4 regions of the Brevibacillus aydinogluensis genome follow, and region 4 is predicted to be linked to each of the others. Evidence: riboswitches for the same ligand, from Rfam matches in the RefSeq annotation. Region 4 holds a riboswitch; each other region holds the start of a gene.
What was found. Region 4 has a riboswitch for S-adenosylmethionine ahead of Q7F15_RS03360 (2,3-diketo-5-methylthiopentyl-1-phosphate enolase). Riboswitches for the same ligand answer to the same signal wherever they lie in the genome.
Positions count from the first base shown of each region.

Region 1 (5,005 bases), 360 kb from region 4:
GGTGTACCAATCCCCCACCATCAAGGGACGCACCGGCGTGCTGGTTGCCACCGGCCGGCACAATCTGGACCTGGCAATCGCCGAAGACTTCGACACCGCGTTCCTCGGCGACGAGCAAATGAACAGCTTCTTCCGCGTTTACGAGTGCGTCGTGCTCCGCATCAAGCGGCCGAGCGCCATCTGCACGCTGGAAGAAACGGAGGAATAAGTACGGGGAGGCACTTCCGCCGAAAACAAGAAGAGTCCTCATCACAGAGGACTCTTCTTTCGTATGAGAATCACGTCTTTTCAGCTGCTGTTGCACGGTCTGCTGCCTACTGCGTCACGACGGCGGTGTAGGCGGCAATGGCGCTGTCCAGCCGGTCGATGGCCAGCTTGGTATCTTCCCTGTTCAACAGGGTGTAGTTGAGCCGCATCGTGTTCACCTGCGGCTCGGCTGCGTAAAACGGGATGCCTGGTACGAACGCGACGCCTTCCCGCACGGCCTGCGCGAGCAGTTTTTCCGAATGGATGTGTTCCGGCAGCTTCACCCAGAGGAACATGCCTCCCCGCGGCTTGTTCCAGGTAATGCCGCTCCAATTCTTGCTGGCCAGCAGTTGGTGCATCCATTCCATCCGCTCCTGGTAGGCGGCACGGATCTTGCTGATGTGGGCGTCCAGATCGAAGCGGGACAGCAGTTGATGCAGCGCAATCTGGTCAATGGAACTGGAGTGCAGGTCGACGGCCTGTTTCGCTCTGACCATCGTCTGGATCACCTGAGCGTCTCCGATCGCCCAGCCGATCCGCAGCGCCGGCGCCACCGTTTTCGAAAAGGTGCTGGTGTAGACGACCGCCGAACCTTCGGGGTGCTGATCCAGCGAGAAGATGGTCGGATACGGCGCCTCCCCGTCAAACTGAATCTCGCCGTACGGGTCGTCTTCCAGGATCAGGATGTTGTTGTCGCGGCACTGGCGCAAAAGGCCAAGACGCCGTTCCAGACTCCATACCTTGCCGGTCGGGTTGGCAAACGTGGGAATCACATAGGCCATTTTGGGACGGTACTGGGCGATCTTGCGGGCCAGATCCTCCATGTCCATGCCCTCGTCGTCCCCCTCCACCGGAATAGCGCGAATGCCGCGGAACTGAAACAGCTGCAGAGCAGCCAAATAGGTGGGGTTTTCTACCAGCACGACGTCGCCTTCGTCCAGATAGACGCGACAGAGCAAGTCGACGGCCTGCTGGGAGCCGGTGGTAAGCAGCATGTTTTCCACGCCCACGTTCATGTTCTTTTGTTTCATCCGGGATGCCACCCACTCGCGCAGCGGCAGGTACCCGTCCGTCAGACCGTATTGCAGCGATTTCGGCCCTTGACTGAGCGCGCGGTCAAATGCAGCCTTCATTTCTTCGAGCGGAAAAAACTCCTCTGCCGGCAGTCCGCCAGCCAGCGACAGCACCGGGGTCCCCTGCGTCAATTTCAGAATTTCCCGCACGGCCGAGGAGCTCAGTGCGCCAACCGATTGTGAAAAAGCGTACTCCATGTTCCGTTCCCCCTTGATTGAGTTTATCCTTGTTGTATCACTCACGCCGGGAGAAGTCCAATCTATGCTTGCTATAGACGGAATAGGTTTTGGCTATTGTTCTCTTGGACAAGCAAAAAAGGAAGCGTAAACCGCTTCCCGTCTCATTCTCTGGATCGTGTTCGTTTGTATCGCGCGCCAGGGTTCAGGGTTCGGGTTCCCTATGCGATGCGAACCACCCGGGCATTTTCCGTCTGCGGCAGGAATGACAGATCGACGTGTTCGCGCGCCACATCGAAGCCAATGTCTTCAGCAAGCAACAGCGCTTCTTCACGGAACGTCGGCGTGCAGCTTCCTTCGTTCAACTGGCACAGCCGCTTCAAGCGCTTAAGCCGCTCCGCCATCTTCTCCGCGCGCATCACCTCGTTGCGCAGGTCACACACGTTTACGTGCACCGCGTCGGCGATCATGCTGATGTCATTGATATGGACAATGAGCCGCTTGCCCTCCTCCGTGACAAAACCGAGCGAGCAAAACTGTGCGCCGGACATCTCCAACCGTGTGAGCACGGCGTTGGCAAACTCCTCGCCGGACCGCAGGCGAATCAGACCCGCTTCTACGGCGCCGCCTATCTTGCGCTCATTGGAGATGACCGTATACATGTCCGTATATCCGTTGATCTGGTAGCGCATGATACCCTCCTGCCGAACAAACGTGATCATTGAGATCAATTATCATTACCACACCCATCGTATAATGAAAATCATTATCTGTCAATGCTGAGAATGATTTTTACTGAGAATGGATTTTTTTGCATGGGCGCGTCATTCGTGATCGCGCCCGCCGCGCTTTTTTATAGTATTCGCCCGCCCGGTTTTGGACTATGCGGCACTCGCCTATTTTGGGCGGGGCCCATCCCGGACGCGGCACTGCCCCGGCCTCCGCCTCGCTTCCCAAAAATCAAACCGCCAGGGCGTTTTGCGAACACACTGGCGGTCAGTTCTCAATCACATGAACGATATATTGCTAGTTGCACGGGGAGAAAATACCCAAACGCTCAATCCGCGCCACTGCTTCCGCCAGCCGCTCTTCGCTGGCCAAAAGCGCTGCGCGCACGTACCCTTCGCCGGTGGGGCCGAAACCTACGCCCGGTGCGACAGCGACATGGGCTTTTTCCAACAGCAAGTCGGCAAATTCGGCAGAGGTAAACCCTTTCGGCACCGGCAGCCAGGTGAAAAACGAGCCCTGCGACGGTGCCGCCTCCCAGCCGATGCGGTGCAGGTTGGAAAACAGCGCGTTGCGCCGGCTTTCGTAGACGGCCACCAACTCGCGGACACACTGCTGGGAATCGGTCAGCGCCCGGACCGCCGCCATCTGGATGGCGCCGAACAGGCTGCAGAAGTAGTGGTCCTGGATCAGGTTGATCAGCCGGACCAGTTCCCGGTTGCCGACCATCGCGCCGACGCGCCAGCCGGCCATGTTGTACGTTTTGGACAGCGTGTAAAATTCCACGCCCACTTCTTTGGCTCCCGGCACCTGCAGGAAGCTGACCGGCTTCTTGCCGTCGAAGCTGATCGCTCCGTAGGCGAAGTCGTGACAGACGACGATTTCGTGCTTGCGGGCGAAGCGGACCGTCTCTTCGAAAAATTCGTACGGCGCATTGACCGCGGTCGGGTTGTTGGGGTAGTTCAGGAACATCAGCTTGGCTTTGTCCAGATCCTCTCGGGCCAGCTCGCCGTAGTCCGGCAGGAAACCGTTCGCGGCGCGCAGCGGCATCATCACCATCCGCCCGTCGGCGATGGCCACTCCCGACCAGTAATCGGGATAGCCGGGGTCCGGCACCAGAGCCACATCGCCCGGATTGAGCAATACCTGGCAGATTTCCACCAGTCCGGTCTTGCTGCCGAACAGGATGGCCACTTCCTCTTCCGGGTCCAGATCGACGTCAAACTCCTGCTTGTACCAGTGGGCGACAGCCCGTTTCAGTTCCACACGACCGCTGAACGGCGGGTACTTGTGGTGAACCGGACGGGCAGCATGTACCTGCAGTTCCTCGACAATGTGCGGCGGCGTCGGCAGATCGGGGTTGCCCTGCCCCAAGTTGATTACGTCATGGCCGGCGGCGATGGCCTTGTTCACTTTCGCCACCAGCGAGGCAAAAAACTGCGTCGGCAGACGGTCAATCATGGCGGACGGTTGGATGCGCATCAGTCTCTCGTTCCTTTCCCTCGGGTAAATCGTGCAGACGTCGGCGGCTAAGCAAAAAGCCCCTTTTCCTGTACAGAAAAAGGGGCAGATCGACATCTCCACGTTCTTATCTGTCAGGAATGCTCCTGCTGGAATTGGCACAGCATCTGCACAGGCAGATCCGCTGCCGGGCTTCATCGGGCCAGTCCCTCCGCCTCTCTTGATAAGGTGATTGCATGCTATTCAGTTTCGTTTGCAGTCTCGTTCCATCCCAGCAGCATCCGGCGGGTCAGCGACCGTGTCGCCCCCCGCAGCGACGTCCCTGCAGGGCCGCCGCAGCATTCCGACTGTGCTGGTTGGATATCTCTTTCATACTACTTGAGCAAGCGAACAGTGTCAAGATGTCGGCTGGACGTTTACCTTGGCGCCGTCTTTCAGCAGCGTCTGTCCGCGCACGACGATTTGCTCGCCTTCTTTCAGCCCTGCCTTTACCTCCACCAGATCGCTGGATTCGATCCCGGTCTGCACTTCCACTTTTTTCGCCGTGTCTCCCTCCAGCTTGTAGACGAACCGCTTGCCGTTCTCGTCAAAGACGGCCTTGAGCGGCACCACCAGCATGCTGTTGGTTTGCTGATGCGCAAACTGGATGCTGACGACCATGTCCGCCTTTAGCGAAGCGTCCTGCTTGGCCAGGGCAATTTCCACCGGATACGCGCGCAGCGTCTGATCCATCACGGGACTGATCGCGCTCACCGTGCCGTCCAGCTCCTTGGAGATGGCAGAGATTTGAATCTTCACCTTGTCCCCTTTTTTCACTGACGTTACTTCCTCTTCGGAGAGGTTTGCCTTGACGATTAGCGGATCGGTATCCACGATGGTGACCACTGGCGCTTGCGGCGAAGCCATTTCCCCTACCTGGCCGTTGACGGCGGAGACGAAGCCGGAGATCGGGGCGGTCACCGTCGCGTTGGCCAACTGTTCACGCGCGTTTTGCAGCGAGATGCGGGCCTGTTCCACGGATGCCTGAGTGACGGCCACTCCCGTCTGCTTTTCAGCCATCTCCAGCGCTTCCTTGGCGTTGGCATACGCCGTCTTCGCATTGGTGAGGGCCGCCTGTGCCTGTTCCAATTGCTGCGGTGACACCGCTCCCTGTTTGAACAGGTCAGACATGCGCTGGTAGTCGCGTTCCGCGTCCCGCAGCGCCTGCTCGGCCTGCACCAGACCGTTTTTCGCCTGCTGCAGCCCCTGGTCGGAGGCGGCATTACTCTGCTTCAGGTTGGCTACGGCGAGATCGTACGCCGCCTGCGCCTGCTGCACTGCAT
Region 1 is NZ_OY569118.1:1,060,341-1,065,345, reverse strand. It holds gene Q7F15_RS05060 (family 1 encapsulin nanocompartment shell protein) at 1-208, shown strand, start outside; gene Q7F15_RS05055 (aminotransferase-like domain-containing protein) at 315-1,517, opposite strand; gene Q7F15_RS05050 (hypothetical protein) at 1,718-2,188, opposite strand; gene Q7F15_RS05045 (pyridoxal phosphate-dependent aminotransferase) at 2,523-3,704, opposite strand; SAM riboswitch class I at 3,808-3,913, opposite strand; gene Q7F15_RS05040 (efflux RND transporter periplasmic adaptor subunit) at 4,080-5,005, opposite strand, start outside.
Region 1: linked by a shared signal. The riboswitch ahead of Q7F15_RS05045 (pyridoxal phosphate-dependent aminotransferase) and the one ahead of Q7F15_RS03360 (2,3-diketo-5-methylthiopentyl-1-phosphate enolase) in region 4 are both predicted to bind S-adenosylmethionine.

Region 2 (5,005 bases), 300 kb from region 4:
GTGCGTGAGTATGGCCGGCTGAACATTACGGTTACCCCTGACACCAAGCGAATGGATCTGAACATGCGCATCGGCAAACAGGGGCAGGGATGGGAAGAGTTCGACACCTGGGACCGGGACAACCCGGTCGAGCGGGCACAAAAAGATGTGTCGCCGGGCAAGTATTACATACGCATCAGCGAATACTGGGGCAATCAGGTAAACGGGGAGTACCGGCTGGATTTGTCCTTCACGCCGGTTCGCAAGGACGTCAATGAACCAAACGATACGTATCGCCAGGCCTCTCAACTGGCCAACGGCACATTGATGACCGGCACCTTGCCGACCCATACCGATTCAGATTGGTTCCAATTTACCGTGGATTCGGAATCCTACGTCAGCGTTCGTGCGCCGTTTGTCCCCGTGTCCAAGGGGATGCGCATCGAGATCTACGGGTCCCATACCTTTAACTATGCGCTGGCTGCTACCGATCAGGTGGCCCAGTTGTCCGATCAAGGCAAGGAAGTCATCGGATTAAAGCTCAAGCCTGGGAAGTACTACATCCGATTGAGCAGTACGGTCCCGTTCAAATACGATGCCTACCGCCTCACACTGCACAAGGAGAAGCTGGTGGACGGCTATCGGGACATTGCCGGTCACTGGGCTCGCGCCGAAATCGCCCGGCTGACTCGAAAAGGGGTCGTCAAGGGTTTTGACAATGCCACGTTTCAGCCGAATCAGCAGGTGACGCGGGCACAATTTGCCACCATGCTGATCCAAGCCATGCGGGCCAAAGGGCTGCCGGTGGGGGCGTATACGGGCCGCAATCCGTTTGGCGACCTGTCCAGCTCCCATTGGGCCTACCAGCCGCTTCTAATGGCGTATAAACTGGGGATTATGCAGGGGTACCCCAACCGGACGATCAAGCCGAACCAGCCCATCTCCCGGGCGGAGATGGCCCAGATGACCGCCCGCGCCCAGAACTTGCTTTTGACCAAGCACTCAAGGTCGTCATACCGTGACGTACCGATCAGCCACTGGGCGTCTCCGGCGATCGAGGCGCTCACCTCCAGAGGTTGGCTGAAGGGCTACGGGAATCTCTTCAAGCCGCAGGGACGCGCGACCCGAGCCGAAGTAGTCGTTCTGTTGGCCAGAGTCTACAAATTGTGATCAACAATTAAAGGAGAGGACATCGAGATGAACAAAGCGACAAAAGGATTGATTGCAGCTGCAGTTGTCGGCACGGCCATTTTTACTTCCCAAGCGATGGCTGACGGCGGAAGCGCCGGCGTGCCGGGTTCTGCAGACGACCCGGTCGTGACGAAAAGCTACGTCGATCAGCAGATTCAGCGAGCGCTGGGCAGCGCAGGCGGCGGGAACAGCGGATTGACCGTGGTGGAGCTGAATCCGGGCCAGACGCTGTACGGCTTTGAAGGGACGGAATTCATCGTCCGCACCGGACAGGTGCAAGCTGTCGCCGGCAACAATGGAGACGGTCTGACCGACATTACGCAGGGGGCGGATCTCCGTGCCGGTGCACCGGTTTCCCACAATCACCTGCTCCTGATCGCCCGCTCCGACAACCGCGGATTGCGGCTGGATCCGAACTACAGCGGCGTGGCCTACATCATGGTGCGCGGCAAATACGAAATCCGCTAAGTGCATATTGACACCGAAGAGAAAAACCAGTATTCTATTATGCGAATGGATACTCTTATCCAGAGTAGGCGGAGGGACTGGCCCTATGAAGCCCGGCAACCGACTTGAGCGGTGCTAACCAGCAGAACGGAAATCTGTTCTGGCCGATAAGAGGTAAGGAACGCATCAAAACAAGCACCTTTTCCTCAAACGGAAAAGGTTTTTTTTGCATGTGCCTTCGACTGATAAGAACCTGTTTCGGCCACCACACTATTTGTATGAGTCTAAAGGAGGTCGTACACATGGCATTGCAAAAAGGTCGTCGCCTGTTCACTTCTGAATCTGTCACCGAAGGTCATCCGGATAAGATTTGTGACCAAATTTCCGACGCCATTCTGGATGCGATCCTGGCAAAGGATCCGAACGCTCGCGTTGCTTGCGAAACGTCCGTAACCACCGGTCTCGTGCTCGTGGCGGGTGAAATTACCACCAACACCTATGTGGACATTCAAAAGCTGGTGCGCGACACGATCCGCGAAATCGGTTATGATCGCGCCAAATTTGGCTTCGACGCGGACACCTGCGGCGTCATCACTGCAATCGGCGAGCAGTCTGCCGACATCGCCCTGGGGGTTGACCAGGCCCTGGAAGCGCGCGAAGGCAAAATGACCGACGAGGAAATCGAAGCGATTGGCGCTGGCGACCAAGGGTTGATGTTTGGGTTTGCCTGCAACGAAACGCCTGAACTGATGCCGCTGCCGATCAGCATGGCGCACAAGCTGGCCCGTCGTCTGACCGAGGTGCGCAAAAACGGCACGCTCAGCTATCTGCGTCCGGACGGCAAAACCCAGGTGACTGTGGAATACGACGGCGACAAGCCGGTTCGCATCGACACCATTGTCATTTCCACCCAACACGCTCCGGAAGTGACGTTGGAACAAATCAAAAAAGACCTGATGGAACACGTCATTAAGCCAATCGTTCCTGCAGAACTGCTGGATGACGAGACCAAGTATTTCATCAACCCGACCGGCCGTTTCGTGATCGGCGGTCCGCAGGGCGACGCCGGCTTGACCGGACGCAAAATCATCGTGGATACTTACGGCGGCTACGCTCGTCACGGCGGCGGCGCGTTTTCCGGCAAAGACCCGACCAAGGTGGACCGTTCCGGTGCATACGCTGCTCGTTACGTAGCGAAGAACATCGTCGCAGCAGGCCTGGCGGACAAGTGCGAAGTGCAGGTAGCGTACGCCATTGGTGTGGCACAGCCTGTGTCCATCAGCGTGGATACGTTTGGCACCGGCAAGATCGCCGAGGAGGAGCTGGTGAAGCTCATCCGCAAGCACTTTGACCTGCGCCCGGCAGGTATCATCAAACAGCTTGACCTGCGTCGTCCGATCTACAAACAGACTGCGGCATACGGTCACTTTGGGCGTAATGACCTGAATGTGCCGTGGGAGAAGACAGACAAGGCAGAAGCGCTGAAACAGGACGCTGCCGGTCTGTTGAAATAACAACCGAGTAGGGAGAGCCTAGTGCACGCACTAGGCTTTTTTTCTTGGATAGGAATGGTAATCTGGTCATAAAGGAATCCGTTCTCTGGTGTCGAATCACTATGTAGGCTTAAGGAGGGATTTTGTTGCCGAAAAGGTGGCCCTTCTTCCTTTTCATTCTGGTGTCGTTCGGTCTGGTCGTGACTGCCGGACTGCTCGGGGGTGTGCATCTTCCAAATACCTACATGCCGAAAGTGCAACATTTTCCCCCGGTTCCTACGTCTATAAGCACAAGCGGGGATGATACTGCTGCAGCGCGGGAACGAACGGTAGAAAAAGAGGATGCCGTCGTACCCAGGCAATGGTATCGAAATCGGGTGGTGGTGCTGACTTACCACCATGTGTCGAATCAATCGAACCAACGCTATGTGATTGACCCGGACCAATTTGCCCGGCATATGGCGTTTTTGCGCGAGAATGACCTGCATCCGATTTCGTTGTCGGAGTTTTTGCGTTTTGTCGACACTGGCGTGCTGTCTACCGACAACGCCGTGCTGATTACGTTTGACGATGGATACGAGAGTTACTACACGCATGCGTTTCCCGTGCTGCGGCAGTACCAGTTTCCATCCGTCAATTTTGCTATTGCAGGTCGGCTGCGGGACACCGCGGAGCGCAAGCGAGAAAATATGACGACACCGTTGACTCGCCAACAGATAAACGAAATGCTCGTTTCCGGGCTGGTGGATATCGGCTCACACACATACAGTCTGCATGAACAAGCCGCCAGCAACGAATGGGGAGAATGGGGGCCCGAGACTGCTCCCGTTTACATGGAGGATCTGCAGCGCTTGGAAAACGAGCAGGAATACCGGAACCGATTGTACGTTGACTTTACCATGTCCCGTGTCGGCCTGAGCGATCTGGTGGGCCGACCGGTGGAAACCATATCCTTGCCGTTCGGCTTTTTTAATGACATCGTTCTGCAGACCGCCCAACAAGCAGGCTACCGTTACGTGTTCAACTCCAATCCGGGAGTGGTGACACCCGGCGTCAATCCGCTTAAGATCCCGCGTTTTGACGTCGGCTCGCGCGAGATGGATACTGCCCAACTCCACCAGCTGTTTACGAAAGCGAAAAACGGATTTGAAGGAGAGCAGGAATGAACCAGGCAATCAGCATCAGCATGTTGGATGGAGTAATTAAACGAACGATTGAGACGGTGGAGGCAAGCAAGGCGCAAATCTTTGAGATTTCCGAACATGCACGCCAGCAGGGTAACACGTTAAAGCTGGAATTGCATGAATTGCGACAAGAAATTTCCAAAGTGATTCAGAAGGTGGATGCGCTGGAGCTCGCCTACCGCAAGTCGCGCAACCGGCTGGTGCTGGTGAGCCGCAACTTCCACACCTATACGGAAGAAGACATCCGCATCGCGTACGAGGAAGCGAGCCGGATCCAGGTAGAGTTGTCCATATTTCGGGAACGGGAAAACAACCTGAAGCGCAGGCGCAATGATCTGGAGCGGCAGCTTCGCAACCTGGAGGAGACGATCGAGCGGGCAGAAAAGCTTGTCACGCAGATGGGCGTTGTGCTTGGATATCTGACTGGCGACTTGAGCAAGGTCGACGAAGCACTGGAGACGGCCAAACAGCATCAGATGATGGGATTGAAAATTATTCAGGCCCAAGAGGAAGAACGGAAGCGCGTCGCGCGTGAAATTCACGACGGTCCAGCCCAATCGATGGCAAACGTGGTGCTGCGCTCGGAAATTGTAGAGAAGATGCTGAAAAATGACCGCATTCTGGAAGCGCAGATGGAACTGCACGAACTGAAAGAAATGGTCCGCATGAGTTTGGCCGATGTGAGGCGGATCATTTTTGACTTGCGGCCAA
Region 2 is NZ_OY569118.1:403,658-408,662, forward strand. It holds gene Q7F15_RS02020 (S8 family peptidase) at 1-1,149, shown strand, start outside; gene Q7F15_RS02025 (hypothetical protein) at 1,177-1,638, shown strand; SAM riboswitch class I at 1,691-1,791, shown strand; gene metK (methionine adenosyltransferase) at 1,926-3,131, shown strand; gene Q7F15_RS02035 (polysaccharide deacetylase family protein) at 3,257-4,276, shown strand; gene Q7F15_RS02040 (sensor histidine kinase) at 4,273-5,005, shown strand, end outside.
Region 2: linked by a shared signal. The riboswitch ahead of metK (methionine adenosyltransferase) and the one ahead of Q7F15_RS03360 (2,3-diketo-5-methylthiopentyl-1-phosphate enolase) in region 4 are both predicted to bind S-adenosylmethionine.

Region 3 (5,005 bases), 1.1 Mb from region 4:
CCGCTTCCATTGACAGGCGGATGCGGTGGACGGCCAAAGCGGGAAACACGGCTTTGACATCGTCAGGCAGGACGTAGGTGCGCCCGTCCAGGTAAGCGGACGCCTGCGCCGAGCGCAGCAGAGCGATCATGGCGCGGGGGCTGAGACCCGTTTCCACGGAGCGGTGGTGACGGGTGGCTGCCGTCAGATCGATGATGTACTCCTCCACGGCGGGGCTGACGTGCACCGCTGTCACGTCCCGCTGCATGGCAGCGATCTCGTCGACGGTGATCACCGGCTTCACCTGCTCCAGCGGTGAGCCTGTCCGGAACCGCCGCAGGATCTCCCGGGCGTCTTCCCTGCTGCCGTAGCCAAGCGACAGGCGGAACAAGAAGCGGTCCAGCTGCGCTTCCGGAAGCGGATAGGTTCCCTCTGATTCGATCGGGTTTTGCGTGGCGATCACCAACAGCGTCGGCGGCAGGGGGAGTGTCACCCCTTCGATGGTTACCTGCCGTTCTTCCATGCATTCCAACAGGCCGGATTGCGTTCGCGGCGTGGCCCGGTTGATCTCGTCAGCCAGAAGCACGTCGGCGAATACCGGTCCCCGACGCAGCTCGAACTCGCCGGTCCGCTGGTTGAACACGTGCAGCCCGACCACGTCTGAAGGCAGCAGGTCAGCGGTAAACTGCACCCGGTTGTAGGTACCGCCGATCGCCTGGGCGAGCGTTTTGGCCAACACGGTCTTGCCCATGCCGGGCAGGTCCTCCAGGAGCACGTGGCCGCGGGCCAATAGAGCCGTCACAAGCAGCCGGATTTGCGGCGCCTTGCCGACAATGACGCGGTTGATGCTTTCCAGCAATGTGTCCAAAGGACGATGGATCATGCGGACGTCTCCTTTATCGGAAAATAGGGCACCGGTAGTTCCAGTATGGAAGGTATTATACAGCGCGACACCTTATTTTGCCAAATCTTCATAAAATTTTTGGGGTTTGATAAAATCGCAGGGAAACGAGCGAGCCGAAAATCCCGACAAAACGTAATTCAATAAATAATAGGTAAAGGGGCTGGTGCTTTGCGGATAAAGAAAGTGCTTTTCGTGGCTTTGGTCGTCTTGATTTTGATTGCTGCTCTTGTTGGCATCGTCGTGTACCATTTCTTTTTCTCGATGTCCAATCTTCCAGAAGGGACATTCATCAAGGAATCGGCTTCGCCTTCAAATGAATACGTCATCAAACTATACCTTGTTGACGGCGGCGCTACTGTTTCTACAGCGATCAGGGGTGAACTGGTAACAAGTACAGGGGAAAAACGCAATATCTATTGGGAGTATCGCGTTGATACAGCATCTATTGAATGGAAGGACGATCACACTGTTGTTATTAACGGTCATTCGTTAAATCTTTTAAACAATGACGTGTATGACTGGCGAAGGCAATAGAGAGAAGGAGAATCCCGATATCACCATGATGTAATCTTGCGCCCGAATGTGGAAAATCCGGCGTCCTGCAATAGAAAAACAGCGAAGGGGAACTCCCTTCGCTGTTTGATGCAAACGAACGCGGACGCTCGCCATCCTTGGACGCTTTGCGCGCGACGGGCGCCCGTGCGTTGACCTGTCTCGTACCTTAGCCAACCTGCTGGGGTACCGCCTGCTTCAGCGCCTGCTCCAGATCGGCGATGATGTCGTCGATCGCCTCCGTCCCGATGGAAAGGCGAATTAGGCCCGGGGTGACGCCGGCAGCGAGCTGTTCCGCTTCCGTCAACTGCTGGTGGGTGGTGCTGGCCGGATGGATGATGAGCGACTTGGAATCGCCGACGTTGGCCAGATGGGAGAACAGCTTGACCGACTCGATCAGCTTTTTCCCTTCGGCGACGCCGCCGCGCACGCCAAACGTGAGGATGGCTCCGGCACCTTTTGGCAGGTACTTTTGCGCCAGGCGGTAGTGCGGATCGCTCTCCAATCCCGGATAGCTGACCCACTCCACGGCGGGATGTGCCTGCAGATAACGGGCGACGGCCAGAGCGTTTTCACTGTGCCGCTCCATGCGCAGATGCAGCGTTTCCAGCCCCTGCAGGAACAAAAAGGCGTTGAACGGCGCGACAGCTGCCCCGATATCCCGCTGCAGTTGAACCCGGGCCTTGACGATGTACGCCAGCGGGCCGAACGCTTCCGTGTAGACGATGCCGTGGTAGCTCGGGTCGGGCGTGGTCAGGCCGGGAAACTTGCCGCTGCTCCAGTCGAACTTGCCGGAGTCAACGATGATGCCGCCGATGGCCGTGCCGTGTCCGCCAATGAACTTGGTGGTGGAGTGCACGACGATATCGGCCCCGTGGTCAAACGGACGGCAGAGGATCGGGGTGGCAAAGGTGTTGTCTACGATCAGCGGAATTCCGTATTCGTGAGCGACCGCGGCAATCGCCTCGATGTCGGCTACGTCTATGCGCGGGTTGCCGATCGTTTCGACGAACAGCGCTTTTGTCTTTTCGTTGATTTTGGATCGGAAATTGTCCGGATTGGACTGGTCCACGAAGTGAACGGTGACGCCGAACCGCGGCAGCGTGTGGTAGAACAGGTTGTAGGTGCCGCCGTACAGGCTGGTGGAGGCGACGATTTCGTCTCCGGCCTGGGCGATGTTGAGGATGGCAAAGGTAATCGCCGCCTGCCCGGAGGAAGTGGCCAGCGCCCCGACACCGCCTTCCAGCAGGGCGACCCGCTGTTCAAACACGTCCTGGGTCGGGTTCATGATACGCGTGTAGATGTTGCCCGCCTCTTTCAACCCGAACAGGTTGGCGGCGTGCTCCGTATCGCGAAACACGTACGAAGTCGTCTGATAAATCGGCACCGCGCGCGAGCCCGTCACCGGGTCAGGCGACTGTCCACCGTGCAGCGCAATGGTTTCCGGCTTCCACTGACGTTGATCCGACATGGTCATCTCTCCTTTTTCCTGCATGAAAATGAATGGATAAAAAGCGAAGCCTTCTTCCGGAGAGAAAGAAGGCTTCGGTCATTCCGAATCAAGCGGCCGTTTCATCTCTCAGAATCCGGGATTCTGCAGGAATTGGCACCATGCAAGCAGGATGCTTGCCGGTTGCCGGGCTTCATTGGGCCTGTCCCTCCGCCGCTCTTGATGAAATCGAAAGATTTTGCAAATTGTGCTTACTTGGTATTATAGGGGGGCCGCCGGGTTTGGTCAATAAGAATTTCCGGGTAAGTCAAGGGGATTTGTTGTGATTGCTTTTTGTCCTGAATCACGGCGGCTGTAATGAAAAACGCCCGAATGCTTTCTTTCGGGCGTTTGCAGACCACATACCTATAAGAGGGAATTATCCTGAACATATGCTTTTTTTACACGGGGCGGCTTTACTTGCTTCCGGAAAAGAGTTAGATAAAACTTTTTCGCCCAGAATATCGACGTTGTGTCTATATATCTGTACATAAGATATGAACCAACCATCATAAGCGGGAAGGACAGGAGAAAGCTGATACATACACTGACATTATAGGAGAAACTGCCGTTCAACAGAGAAAAAATATAACCAGACACAGAACATAAGATCGTAAAATGCAACAGGTACAGCGAAAATGAGATGTTTCCCAAAAACACGCAGATGGGGGAGGATAAGATCTTTTGAATACCAGTAGAAGCCAAGATTGCGATCATGAGGAAAAAAGCACCCCAAACATGGTTAAACTTCATCGGATCATATCCCATAAAAGAGACGTCGAGTAATGCGTATATGGTATTGGATGTATCGATGTAAGGATAAGATCCCATATACAACCCCAAAATCCCTGTTAGTAAAGGTATATAAGGTTTTTGAAACACGTGCAGCGTACGCTGGTGATTGTGATATACATCGCAGAGAAGCAGGCCTAACACAAATGCAAGATAGTAGGAATGACGCAACATGTAGATCAGCAAGAGATAGGCTACGTAGCGGTAAGGAGTATCTCTGCACACAATCAACATTGCAAAAATGAGATACGACCCGATCAGTTCGTAATTCATGGTCCATAAAACAGGATTATAGTCAGCGTTGCCGAGAAAGAACGTGTCGAAAAATGCAGTGCGAACCATGGTGACAAAATCATGGCTAAGCGCATGGTAATGTGTTGTCATATCTGTATACGTGATGGGCGAGACTGTTTCAAGAGAAAATCCGTTTAGAAGAAGGATGATGTATACCAATAAAATAGAGAAAAACACAGGCAGTACAAGCCGAAAGTATCGTTTCACCGTGCTTTCTATGACGACATCTACCCTTCTCGTTTCCCAATATTTATAGCTTAATACGAATCCACTTAATACAAAAAAAATACAAACGGAAAAGTTTCCGTTATAGAAGAGATTGAATGGTGTTTTGCTTAACCATGCTTCAAACTGGTTATGCATCATTTCAGGACGCAAGGTGAAAAGAGAAGGGTAAAATACCTGCACAAAATGAGAGATGACCACGACCACTGCAGCTGTCCCACGTAATCCATCGAGAAACGAGATTTTTTTCATATAATCCTCCGTATCATAAACACTCGCTGGATGAAAGCTGAAAGTATTTGCAAAAACTAACAATTCTCTACTTGAATGAAAAATCCTCCTAAATCTTCAATAGAATACCACCAAAACTTTCTGTTATTGACAATATATTGAACCGCATTCAAAAAATGTAAAAGATAGGGTACAATGTACCTGGATTAAATTCCAAATAATGTATGAGGAGTTGGGAGAATGAAGAAAATGCTTTTTACCGTTGCGTCCCTAGGCCTTGCACTTTCATCCCTTGTTAATCCTGTTGTTGCATCAGAAAGTCTTAGCCAGAAAACAAATAAAATTCAAGAGTCTATAGGTATTCAAGAAATTGCGAAAGATTGGAGCCGATTCTTCGTTTCGCAATATGGTACTTATGTGATTAACGAAACATTCACACTAAAATCTGGAAGTGCAAATGCAGGTGTGTGGGCTACGAATAGTAGTTGTGATGTTTCGGTTTATCTTGATCAGCTAGATTCATATGGAAACGTAAGGAA
Region 3 is NZ_OY569118.1:3,758,951-3,763,955, reverse strand. It holds gene Q7F15_RS18645 (AAA family ATPase) at 1-862, opposite strand, end outside; gene Q7F15_RS18640 (DUF5412 domain-containing protein) at 1,076-1,417, shown strand; gene Q7F15_RS18635 (homocysteine synthase) at 1,605-2,906, opposite strand; SAM riboswitch class I at 3,005-3,114, opposite strand; gene Q7F15_RS18630 (acyltransferase family protein) at 3,291-4,487, opposite strand; gene Q7F15_RS18625 (hypothetical protein) at 4,707-5,005, shown strand, end outside.
Region 3: linked by a shared signal. The riboswitch ahead of Q7F15_RS18635 (homocysteine synthase) and the one ahead of Q7F15_RS03360 (2,3-diketo-5-methylthiopentyl-1-phosphate enolase) in region 4 are both predicted to bind S-adenosylmethionine.

Region 4 (5,005 bases):
AGCTTCGCTTCGTCCAGCCGGCGAAACGCGTCTGCGCGTTGTTCCAGAGTCACTGTCATGGTGAGCCGACCTCCTGTTTGGTACGTAAATCTTTTACAATGTCGATGACGTCGTGGAAGGTGGCAAACGTCCGATGCGCAAGGCCCAGTTCCGCACATTTTTGCGCCAGCAGCGAACGGGCGATGACGAAATCGGCAATCTTGGCGCCCGCCAGATCGGTGACGGAATCGCCGATGACCACGCGGAAGTGGCGGTCCGGGTCGTATCTCCGGATGATCGACGTCTTGCACATGCCGCAGTCGTTGTCACAGTGTTCGTCGCAGCGGTGCGGCCACGTGATGGTGATGTGCTCGCCGCTGAAATCGCTGCCGTTGCAGTAGATGGGCACGTTCAGCTCAAACGGGGCGAGGATCGGCTCCACGAAAAAGTCGATGCCGCCGCTGGTGATCAACAGTTCGATGCCTTCGTCCCGGCAAAAGCGGACAAATTCGGCAAAGCCGGGACGGATCACCGCATCCTCGACGATGAAGTCGACAATCTCCTGCTTAAGCGAGGAAGGGAGGAGCTGAAACAGCCTGCCCACGCCTTCGCGTATGCTCACCTGCTGGGAGAGGATTTGTTCCGTCAGCGCCTCCCACTGCGGGGGAGCAAAGCGGCGCATGATGGCGACGATGTTGTCCTTTTCCGTAATGGTGCCGTCAAAGTCGCAGAACAGCACGAGCGATTTGCTCATCGTCCGCCCCCCCATTTCTCCAGGGCTGCCGCCAGCTCCGGCGACTCGGCTGCCGCGTCGGCAAGCGAACGTCCGGCGACGACCGCGTCAATCGCGGCGACAAACGCGCGTCCGCCTGCGGTCGCCCCGCCGGGATGGCCGTGGATGCCGCCGCCCGCATTGACCACCTGATCCTGTCCAAAATCTTCGTACAGTTGGGGCACCAGGCCGGGATGAATGCCTGCAGACGGGACCGGGAAGGCGCGCCGCAAGCCGTTCAGGGGAGCGGTCAGATGCTCGGCCAGCTGCAGGGCTTCCGTCTTGTCCAGAGCCACGCTGCCGTATGGCGACGGGAAGAGCACCAGGTCGGCGCCGGCGATCCGCATCAGTTTGCCCAAGAGCAGCGGCGTGGCGATGCCGTAGTCGGGCGACGGGTAGAATGCGCCTGCCAGTGCCGGATGGGCCATGATCGGCACGTGGACGTCCGGGTCGGCACTCAGGCGGTGCAGGGCGTCAAAGCCGAACGCCAGCACGTTGAACAGCAGGCAGTCCGCGCCAGCCTCCACGGCCCGCTTGGCCCGCTCGTTCAACTCGTGCACCGGACCGGTCAGATTGGCAGCGTAGAGGACAGGTTTGCCGGTCTGTGCTTCCGTTTCCGCGGCAATCTGTTTAAACGCCTTGATCCGTTCCAGAAACGGGGCGCGGTCATCGGCGAAAAAGATTTCATCGTCCTTGACCAAGTCCACGCCGCCCAGCGCCTGCGCGCGGAACTGGGCTTTCAGATCGTCAAACGGCATACCCAGGCAGGACTTGAAAATGCTCATCAGCAGCGGGCGGTCATGCACGCCGAGCCGTTTGCGCAGACCATCGATGCCGAAACGGGGACCAGGAAAGCCGTTGAGAAACGCTTCCGGGAACTGCACGTCGATCAGCTTGATCTTGCCGTCCATGGAGAGCTTGCCGAAGATGCCGGTCAGCAGCGACGGGATGTCGGCGGTAAAGTTGCGCACCGGGTAGCTGACGGTGATCAGACCGCGCGTTTCCCCGTTTTCCAGCGTCTCCAGCGGTTGAGCGTCCACCGCTTCGCCCAGGTACGGTTTCAGTTCCGCCTGTTTGGCGGCGGGCAGGTCAGTCCAGGTGCCGACGGTCATCCCGACGGCGATCCCCTCTGCTTTTTTGCGCAGGTCTTTCGCTTGTGTCAGATAGGTGACGAGGATGCGTTGTTCGTTCATGGATGGGATGATCCTCCTTGTGCTGTGCCCTCCCGGCTTGCGGGCGGGATTGCCGCCGTGCTGTGGACGAGCCGGACAGGGCCGCTGTGTTCCAACAAAAAACCTCCCCATGGAGGAGGGGAGGCGGTTGTCGTTCAGTCAGCGTCTCCTCTCATCTTTCGGAAAACATTTCCGCAGGATTTAGCACCGTTACGCCCCCAGACGGGAAAGCGCCGGTTGCCGGGCATCATAGGGCCAGTCCCTCAGCCAGCTCGTGATAAGAGTGTGAATCGTCTGCTATGCGGTTTTGCTTGGCAGTTACCCCCATGATATGACGTTCCTTGCAGGGAGTCAACCCTTGATCGGTGGAAATGTGCAGGCTGTTGTCACGCTGCAGGGAGCCGGGCCTGGCGTTGTCCGGCCGGTAGTAAATCCGGCCCTGGCGCCGATTCAGTGCTGGATGTGTACGTTATGGAGAAGGAGCCACAGTTCAGATGTTTCGTCCACCACCCACCAGAAAAAGGCATCGCGTGCAAAGGCGCATCGGTGTGCAGGCGGAGCGGCGGCCAGATAGGCGCGTATGTCGTCCAGCGGTATGTGATCCCTGCTGGTGTCGGCAAAGGGAAACACGTAGTCAGCAGCAGGCTTTCTGTCCGGTCCGTCAATTGGCACGACCCCCAGCCCGTCGATGGTCGGAATCCAGCCAGCGGATCGGCGCTGGATCTCCAGGTCGTTCAGATACCGCATGACGTCGGGAATCGGTTCGAGGCCCAGGTCTGTCTGCATGTGATGCAAAACGGTCTGGCGGCACGTAACGAAGTTTCGTAACTGCGGGTCTGTTGCCTCTTCATGCCTGCTTTCTGCGAGATCGGCCCAATACCGCTCCCATTGCCGGGGTGTGCGGACGGACACCAGACTGCCAAGTTCGCCGGCGGATCCGATCGTCACCACCAGGCGGAAAAAGTCTTCCAGATTACGTGCGATAATGCGCAAAGGTGGGTCGTCCGTCGGGCTGACACAAACAATCGAGGCCTCTTCCAGATCTGTGATGCGGCCGAAATCGGTCAAAAAGCCGTAATGAATGCCGTCGCAGCCGGTCTCGGCAAAGACGTGCATGTCGGGCGGCGTAATCGTGTAGCGGAAGGAATTGTCTGCAAACCGGAAATGGATATACTCCAGCGGTCTGTCCAGTCCTTCCCGTATCAGTTTCTGCTCCAATGCCCGCATGTGCTCCAGCAGGTCGATGCCATACCCCATCAAATCGCCCCTTGGACACCGTGTTATAATACCCCTTATTTTACCATAAACCTCAATATTTTGAAAAAATGCTGCGGCGCGGTGGAACTTTTCCTCGCCATGTGCGTGGATAGGAGTGAAAGGGTGTGAATCCGTGGAAAAGGTCGGACTGGAAGACGTGTACCGCTTGTACGTCAACGACATATACCGCTACCTCTGCCGATTGACCGTTGACCGGGTGCAGGCGGAAGACCTGACGCAGGAGACCTTTTTTCGGGCGTATCAATACCTGGATGACTATCGTGGGGAAAAGGTGCGCCCCTGGCTGTACAAGGCGGCCTACCACACGTTTGTGGACTGGCATCGGAGGCGGAAGAAGCGTCCGTGGCGATTGGTGGAGAAGATTCCGGAACAGCCGGACGGGGCGGCGGCGGACCCGGTGCGGACGCTGCTGAGCCAAGAGGCGTGGTCATCGCTGCGGACGTGCCTGGACCGGCTGCCGGAGAAGCAAAAACAGGTGATCCTGCTGCATTACGAACAGCTCAGCTACGCGGAAATCGCCGAGGTGCTGGGCATCGACACGGGGGACGTAAAGCGCTCATTGTTTCGCGGGCGGCAAAAATTACGCAGAATGTGGAGGGATGAACTTGACGACGGACAAGGCAAATGAGGATCGGGAACGGGAACTGCTGGCATATCTGCGCGGTGAAATGACGAAGGAAGAAGCTGCCTCTTTCCGTGCGAGGATTGCAGCGGACGAACTGTATGCGGAACGCTTGGAGGAGCTTTTGCTGGGCAGCGGCGGAGAGGAGGAGAGAGAAACGGACGTGCTGTCCGAAGAGACGCAGCGCGCCATCCTCCGCCGCAGCAAATGGCGCCACAGGCTCGGCAACGCGGCTTACACGGTGGCCATCTCGCTTCTCGTCGGGGCCGTCCTGATCTTCACCAACGGGTGGATCGGCTGGTATTTGTACGAGGACGCCTACCGGGTGGCCCGGGACATGGTGCACTTTACCCAGCCGGGGCTCACGGTGGGCAGCAGCGGTTCGCAAATCGGATTTCTGTACGGGGAGATAACCATGGAACTGCGTGAACAGGTGGGGAGAGACGATCAGAACGCCGGAACCTTTTCGATCAGCCACGTCTTCTCGATCATTTCCGCGAAGCCGGCATGGACCGACGGTTTGCGGAAAGAGCGGCTCTTTTTTCTCTTTCCGTTGTCAGCGGACGATCGGGAAGAAAGCGCCATCCGCAGAAATCCTGCCTGGAACACGCTGGAAAAGCTGCCGGAGGGAACGGTGGCGCAGCTCGCCGTCTCGTTTGACCGGCTGCTGACCCATGATGAGTACTACGCCCTTTTTTCCGGCTACGACTTGGATACCACCTGGTTCGCCGTGGACACGGGGCAGGAGCGAAACCATCCGGACGCGGCGGAAGGCAGTCTGCTGCTGTCGGCCGGTGACGTGTGGGGATACGCGGAAAGAGAACTCGATTACGGCGAAGCACCGATTCAGGCACATGGCGAAGGTGAGCGGCGCGCCCGGGCGTACCTGGCGGAAATGGAGTATCTCGCGGGACAGGAACGGCTGACGAACGCCATTGGCGAGCGGCTTGTGACCGCCCGAAACCGGCTGCGTATCGAGGAACGCTGCCGCTACCTGCAGCAGAACGGTGTGCGCCTCTACGGGGCGGTCGTGACGGGCCCTGTCAAGGAACTGCTAAAGCTGCGGCAGGAGCCGTCGATCACGGCTGCCTTCGTGGGCCGGATCGACTGGTGGAACTGGGACCGGCCGAGTGCTTCGGGCCAGCGAACCAGTCCGTGAAGACTGGACAATTCGCCCAAAAA
Region 4 is NZ_OY569118.1:703,811-708,815, forward strand. It holds gene Q7F15_RS03350 (methylthioribulose 1-phosphate dehydratase) at 1-59, opposite strand, end outside; gene Q7F15_RS03355 (2-hydroxy-3-keto-5-methylthiopentenyl-1-phosphate phosphatase) at 56-733, opposite strand; gene Q7F15_RS03360 (2,3-diketo-5-methylthiopentyl-1-phosphate enolase) at 730-1,944, opposite strand; SAM riboswitch class I at 2,093-2,207, opposite strand; gene Q7F15_RS03365 (hypothetical protein) at 2,374-3,180, opposite strand; gene Q7F15_RS03370 (RNA polymerase sigma factor) at 3,314-3,829, shown strand; gene Q7F15_RS03375 (anti sigma factor C-terminal domain-containing protein) at 3,801-4,982, shown strand.